2 regions of the Pseudomonas sp. L5B5 genome follow, and region 2 is predicted to be linked to the other one. Evidence: predicted binding sites of a transcription regulator. Region 2 holds the regulator's gene; the other holds the start of a gene.

Region 1 (3,338 bases), 1.3 Mb from region 2:
GATGATCAGGGCTCCCATCGGGCCGACGGTGCCGGCTGCCGGGGTGATCGCTACCAGGCCGGCTACCACGCCCGAGGCAATCCCCAGGGCGCTGGGCTTGCCGTGGGTGATCCACTCGGCAAACATCCAGCCCAGGGCTGCGGCAGCAGTGGCAATCTGGGTCACCAGCATGGCCATGCCGGCCGTGCCATTGGCCGCGGCGGCAGAACCGGCGTTGAAGCCGAACCAGCCGATCCACAGCATGGCCGCCCCCATCAGGGTGTAACCCAGGTTGTGCGGGGCCATCGGTGTAGTCGGGAAGCCCTTGCGCTTGCCCAGCACCAGGCAAGCCACCAGCCCGGCGATACCGGCATTGATGTGCACCACGGTGCCGCCGGCGAAGTCCAGCACACCCCAGTCGCCCATCAGCGAACCCGGGCCACTCCAGACCATGTGAGCGATGGGCGCATACACCACCGTGAACCAGATGCCCATGAAGATCAGCATCGCGGAGAACTTCATCCGCTCGGCGAAAGCACCGACGATCAGCGCCGGAGTGATGATGGCGAAGGTCATCTGGAAGGTGACGAACACCGCTTCGGGGAACAGCGCCGCCGGACCGGTCACGCTGGCCGGGGTGATACCCGCCAGGAAGGCCTTGGACAGGCCGCCGACGAAGGAATTGAGGTTGACGACGCCTGCTTCCATCCCGGTGGCGTCGAACGCGAGGCTGTAGCCATAGATGAACCACAGCACGGTGATCAGACCCGTGATGGCGAAGCACTGCATCATGACCGAAAGAATGTTCTTGGACCGCACCATGCCGCCATAGAACAGCGCCAGGCCAGGAATGGTCATGAACAGCACCAGGGCAGTGGAGGTCAGCATCCAGGCGGTGTCGCCGGAATTGAGGACTGGAGCTGCCACTTCGTCTGCCGCCATGGCCAGGCCAGGCATTACGAGGGACAAAAGGGCTCCTAGCCCTGCGAATTTACGCAGAGTCATGTTGTTTTCTCCTGGGGCGTTGGGTTTGGCGGCTTAGATTGCGTCGGTATCGGTTTCGCCGGTACGGATGCGAATTGCCTGTTCCAGATTGACCACGAAGATCTTGCCGTCACCGATCTTGCCGGTATTGGCAGCCTTGGTGATGGCCTCGATGACCCGGTCAAGATCCTTGTCGTCGATGGCGACATCGATCTTCACCTTGGGCAGGAAATCGACCACATACTCCGCGCCGCGGTACAGCTCGGTGTGGCCCTTCTGCCGACCGAAGCCCTTGACCTCGGTAACGGTAATACCCTGCACGCCGATCTCGGACAGCGACTCGCGCACGTCGTCCAACTTGAACGGCTTGATGATGGCGGTGACTAGCTTCATGAAACTCTCTCCCGAATTGGTGGACTTGCCCCAGGAAAACAAACCCGACTCAAGTCTAAGCGCAGTGCCTGGCTTTGTAACGCATCGTCGGCCCTCCTCAGCCTGACCGACGCCAGCTAACCGCTCCTGACGAAACACTCCCCCGTCCCGCCTGTCGCACTGCATTCGTCACAGCGACTGCATCAGTGCATGGGTCACCAGGGTCTAAGCAGAAAGCTTGCCAGGTCGGGAAAAACCAGCGATTTCAGCCCTTTGCCCCCTGACGGCCCCATGGGCCACAAAACCTCGCCACCGTTACGCACAATAACGGTGCATCGGGCTCCAGCCGAATGCGCAAAAAACGTGCAGGCTGCGTCGCGCAAAGCCCCCGCTGCGTGCGTGATACACTGCGGCCCATCTGCTATTCAGGACATTCCCATGCTCGCTCCCAAAGACCTCCTCGACGCCCTGAGCGGCCACGCCTCGCGCCTGTTCAGCGGCGAGACGCCCCTGCCTCGCAACGAGATCGAAAGCCAGTTCAAGGCCCTGCTGCAAAGCGGTTTCAGCAAGCTGGACCTGGTCAGCCGGGAAGAGTTCGACAGCCAGATGGTGGTCCTGGCCCGCACCCGAGCCCGCCTGGAAAGCCTGGAGGCCAAGGTCACCGAGCTGGAAGCCAGGCTCGATCCAAAAGCGCAGTGAACTGACACTCCCTCGCCGGACGCACGCCTCCATCAAGGCTGAAGGACAGCCCGGCGACACACCCTGTGTGCATTCGCCAGACCTTGCGCAGCCCTCCCCGACTATCCTTGCAGCACCGCAGGATGCGGTTCCCGCTGTTGCAAGGAAGAACGCTCATGTCCCTGGCCATCATCCACAGCCGCGCCCAGGTGGGCGTGCAAGCCCCGGCTGTCAGTGTCGAAGTGCACCTGGCCAACGGCCTGCCGAGCCTGACCCTGGTAGGCCTGCCTGAAGCGGCGGTCAAGGAAAGCAAGGACCGGGTACGCAGCGCGATTCTCAATGCCGGGTTCGACTTCCCTGCACGGCGTATCACCCTCAACCTGGCTCCCGCCGACCTGCCCAAGGATGGCGGCCGCTTCGACCTGGCGATCGCCCTCGGCATACTCGCCGCCAGCCAGCAACTGCCGGCCACGGCACTGGCCAGTATCGAGTGCCTGGGCGAGCTGGCCTTGTCCGGCGCGGTGCGCCCGGTGCGCGGGGTATTGCCGGCGGCGCTGGCGGCGCGTGATGCCGGCCATGCCCTGCTGGTGCCCCGCGCCAACGCCGGGGAAGCCTGCCTGGCCTCGGGCCTGGCCGTGATCGCGGTCGACCACCTGCTGGAAGCAGTGGCCCACCTCAACGGCCAGGCACCGATCCCGGCCTGCGTCACCCAGGGCCTGCCCCATCACCGCACGCCCTATCCCGATCTTCGCGACGTGCAAGGTCAACTGGCTGCCAGGCGGGCCCTGCTGGTGGCTGCCGCCGGTGCTCACAACCTGCTGTTCTGCGGCCCGCCCGGCACCGGCAAGACCCTGCTGGCCAGCCGCCTGCCCGGGCTGCTGCCGCCACTGGAGGAACACGAGGCCCTCGAAGTCGCAGCCATCCAGTCAGTGAGCAGCCATGCTCCGCTCGAATACTGGCCGCAACGCCCATTTCGCCAGCCCCATCACTCGGCCTCCAGCGCGGCCCTGGTCGGTGGCGGCTCGAAACCGCAACCCGGGGAAATCACCCTGGCCCACCACGGCGTGCTGTTTCTCGACGAGCTGCCGGAGTTCGACCGCAAGGTGCTCGAAGTGCTGCGCGAGCCCCTCGAGTCCGGGCAGATCGTCATCGCCCGGGCCCGCGATCGGGTGCAGTTCCCCGCCCGCTTCCAGCTGGTGGCGGCCATGAATCCCTGCCCCTGTGGATACCTGGGCGAACCCAGCGGGCGCTGTCGCTGCACGCCGGAGCAGATCCAGCGCTATCGCAACAAGCTCTCCGGCCCATTCCTGGACCGCATCGACCTG
Region 2 (3,338 bases):
CGCGGATCGACATGGTCATCCAGCCGAAAAAGAAAACCGACGAGCAAAAGGCGCAGTAATGGCAACTCTCAAAGCCCAGCACCTGGCCAAGAGCTACAAGAGCCGCCAGGTCGTGCGTGATGTCAGCCTGTCCATCGACAGCGGCCAGATCGTCGGCCTGCTCGGCCCCAACGGTGCCGGCAAGACCACCTGCTTCTACATGATCGTCGGCCTGGTCCAGGCCGACCAGGGCCGGGTCCTGATCGACGACCTCGATGTCAGCCACCAGCCCATGCACGGCCGTGCTCGCGCCGGCATCGGCTACCTGCCCCAGGAAGCCTCGATCTTCCGCAAGCTGTCGGTGGCCGACAACATCATGGCCATCCTCGAGACCCGCAAGGAACTCGACAAGGCCGGCCGTCGCCAGGAGCTGGAAAGCCTGTTGCAGGAGTTCCACATCAACCACATCCGCGACAACCTCGGCATGAGCCTGTCCGGTGGCGAGCGCCGCCGCGTGGAAATCGCCCGCGCCCTGGCCACTGCCCCCAAGTTCATCCTGCTGGATGAACCTTTCGCCGGCGTGGACCCGATCTCGGTCGGCGACATCAAGCAGATCATCCACCACCTCAAGGCCAAGGGGATCGGCGTCCTGATCACCGACCACAACGTCCGCGAGACCCTGGACATCTGCGAGACCGCTTACATCGTCAACGACGGACAACTGATCGCCGAAGGCGATTCCGCGACCATCCTGGCCAACGAACTGGTCAAGGAAGTCTACCTGGGCCATGAGTTCCGCCTGTAAGGGCTGAGGTGTTGGGCCCATTGCCAGGGCGTCGGGAACGTTAAACCCTACAAATTTTATTGTTACAGCGCTCTAGGCAAACACTTCAGTTTCAGGCATATAATTTGCTTATGTTTGGCGCTTCGGCGCCCTGTAGTGGATGGCGCATGTGCGCCGGCAATTAAGGTGTTAAGCCCCTGCCATGAAACCATCGCTAGTCCTGAGAATGGGCCAGCAGCTGACGATGACACCTCAGCTGCAACAGGCCATCCGCCTGCTCCAACTGTCGACCCTGGACCTGCAACAGGAAATCCAGGAGGCTCTGGAGTCCAATCCGATGCTCGAACGCCAGGAAGAAGGCGACGACTTCGACAACAGCGACCCCCTGGCCGACAACACCGAGTCCAAACCCAACACCGAGATCCAGGAACCCTCCTACCAGGAAACCGCCCCGACGGTGGATAACCTCGAGGAAGGCGAGTGGAGCGAACGCATTCCCAACGAACTGCCGGTGGATACAGCCTGGGAAGACGTTTACCAGACCAGCGCCAGTAGCCTGCCCAGCAGCGATGACGACGAGTGGGACTTCACCACTCGCACCTCGGCTGGCGAGAGCCTGCAGAGCCACCTGCTCTGGCAACTGAACCTGGCTCCCATGTCGGATACCGACCGCCTGATCGCAGTGACCCTGATCGACTGCATCAACAACCAGGGTTACCTGGACGAGACCCTGGAAGAGGTTCTCGAAGCCTTCGACCCCGATCTGGACATTGAACTGGACGAAGTCGAAGCCGTGCTGCACCGCATCCAGCAATTCGAGCCGGCCGGCATCGGCGCCCGCAACCTGGGCGAGTGCCTGCTGCTGCAACTGCGCCAGTTGCCGCCGAGCACACCATGGCTGGCAGAGGCCCAGCGCCTGGTCAACGACTACATCGACCTGCTGGGCGGCCGCGACTACAGCCAGCTGATGCGTCGCATGAAGCTCAAGGAAGATGAACTGCGCCAGGTCATCGAACTGGTGCAGAGCCTCAACCCACGCCCAGGCTCACAGATCGAGTCCAGCGAAGCCGAATACGTAGTCCCGGACGTCATCGTGCGCAAGGACAATGAACGCTGGCTGGTGGAGCTGAACCAGGAATCCGTGCCACGCCTGCGGGTCAACGCCCAGTACGCCGGGTTCGTGCGTCGCGCCGATACCAGCGCCGACAACACCTTCATGCGAAACCAGTTGCAGGAGGCCCGCTGGTTCATCAAGAGCCTGCAGAGCCGCAATGAAACCCTGATGAAGGTCGCCACCCAGATCGTCGAGCATCAACGCGGTTTCCTCGAGTACGGCGACGAAGCGATGAAGCCCTTGGTCCTGCATGACATTGCCGAGGCAGTAGGCATGCATGAATCGACGATTTCCCGGGTGACCACGCAAAAATTCATGCATACCCCACGGGGCATATATGAACTGAAATACTTTTTCTCGAGCCACGTCAGCACCTCCGAAGGCGGTGAATGCTCGTCCACGGCGATCCGCGCAATCATCAAAAAACTGGTGGCTGCGGAAAATCAGAAAAAGCCGTTGAGTGACAGCAAGATCGCTGGTTTACTGGAGGCACAAGGCATTCAGGTAGCCCGCCGGACCGTCGCCAAGTACCGCGAATCCCTTGGGATCGCGCCTTCCAGCGAACGCAAGCGGTTGATGTAGCCGCCGGGCAGGCCAAAGCGTTTCGGAGTGTGTTTGAAATCTGCCAAGCGATGATCCGGCACGGTAGCCGGATCGATGTACAGCAGGTTTCAGGCACAGTCTAGGTGGCAGGCAAAACGGCCTGCCGCGTTATGCACTGGCAACGAAGGAGAAGCTGTATGCAAGTCAACATCAGTGGACACCAACTTGAAGTGACTGAACCTCTGCGCGTCTACATCGGCGAAAAACTCGACCGGTTGGAGCGCCATTTCGACAAGATTACCAATGTGCAGGTCACCATGGCCGTCGAGAAGCTGAAGCAGAAAATCGAGGCGACCCTGCACATCCACGGTGGGGAGGTCGTAGCCAATGCAGAACATGACGATATGTATGCCGCAATCGACCTGCTCACGGACAAGCTTGACCGCCAACTGAAAAAGCATAAGGAAAAGCAACTCCACCTTCTCCAAGGCACGGGTCGCTGATACTCCCCTCCCATGATCCGACTTGAAAGCATCCTGACCCCCGGCCGTTCCCTGGTGAACGTGCCGGGCGGCAGTAAAAAACGCGCCCTCGAACAAATTGCCAACCTGATCAGCCGTGAAGTGCCTGATCTGGAGATGCAGGATGTCTTCGAGAGCCTTATCGCCCGCGAGAAACTCGGCTCCACCGGTTTCGGCAACGGTATCGCCATTCCCCACTGCCGCCTCAAGGGCTGCGAGTCCCCCATCAGCGCGCTGATGCATCTGGACGCTCCGATCGATTTCGACGCCATCGACGGCGCTCCGGTGGACCTGCTGTTTGTCCTGCTGGTCCCGGAAGCCGCCACCGATGCGCACCTGGAACTGCTCCGGCAGATTGCCAGCATGCTCGATCGCAAGGAAGTGCGTGACCGGCTGC

What was found. The regulator sigma-54, encoded in region 2, starts transcription at its own class of promoters, with help from an activator protein. The targets are predictions, from matches to a motif close to ANTGGCATNNANNTTGCTNT.
Region 1: the regulator sigma-54 is predicted to act here: its motif matches at 1,562-1,581, upstream of glnK (P-II family nitrogen regulator).

The regions. Positions count from the first base shown of each region.
Region 1 is NZ_CP084742.1:4,439,498-4,442,835, reverse strand. It holds gene LGQ10_RS20220 (ammonium transporter) at 1-984, opposite strand, end outside; gene glnK (P-II family nitrogen regulator) at 1,018-1,356, opposite strand; gene LGQ10_RS20210 (accessory factor UbiK family protein) at 1,774-2,034, shown strand; gene LGQ10_RS20205 (YifB family Mg chelatase-like AAA ATPase) at 2,190-3,338, shown strand, end outside.
Region 2 is NZ_CP084742.1:3,143,657-3,146,994, forward strand. It holds gene lptA (lipopolysaccharide transport periplasmic protein LptA) at 1-59, shown strand, start outside; gene lptB (LPS export ABC transporter ATP-binding protein) at 59-784, shown strand; gene LGQ10_RS14475 (RNA polymerase factor sigma-54) at 966-2,459, shown strand; gene hpf (ribosome hibernation-promoting factor, HPF/YfiA family) at 2,618-2,923, shown strand; gene ptsN (PTS IIA-like nitrogen regulatory protein PtsN) at 2,936-3,338, shown strand, end outside.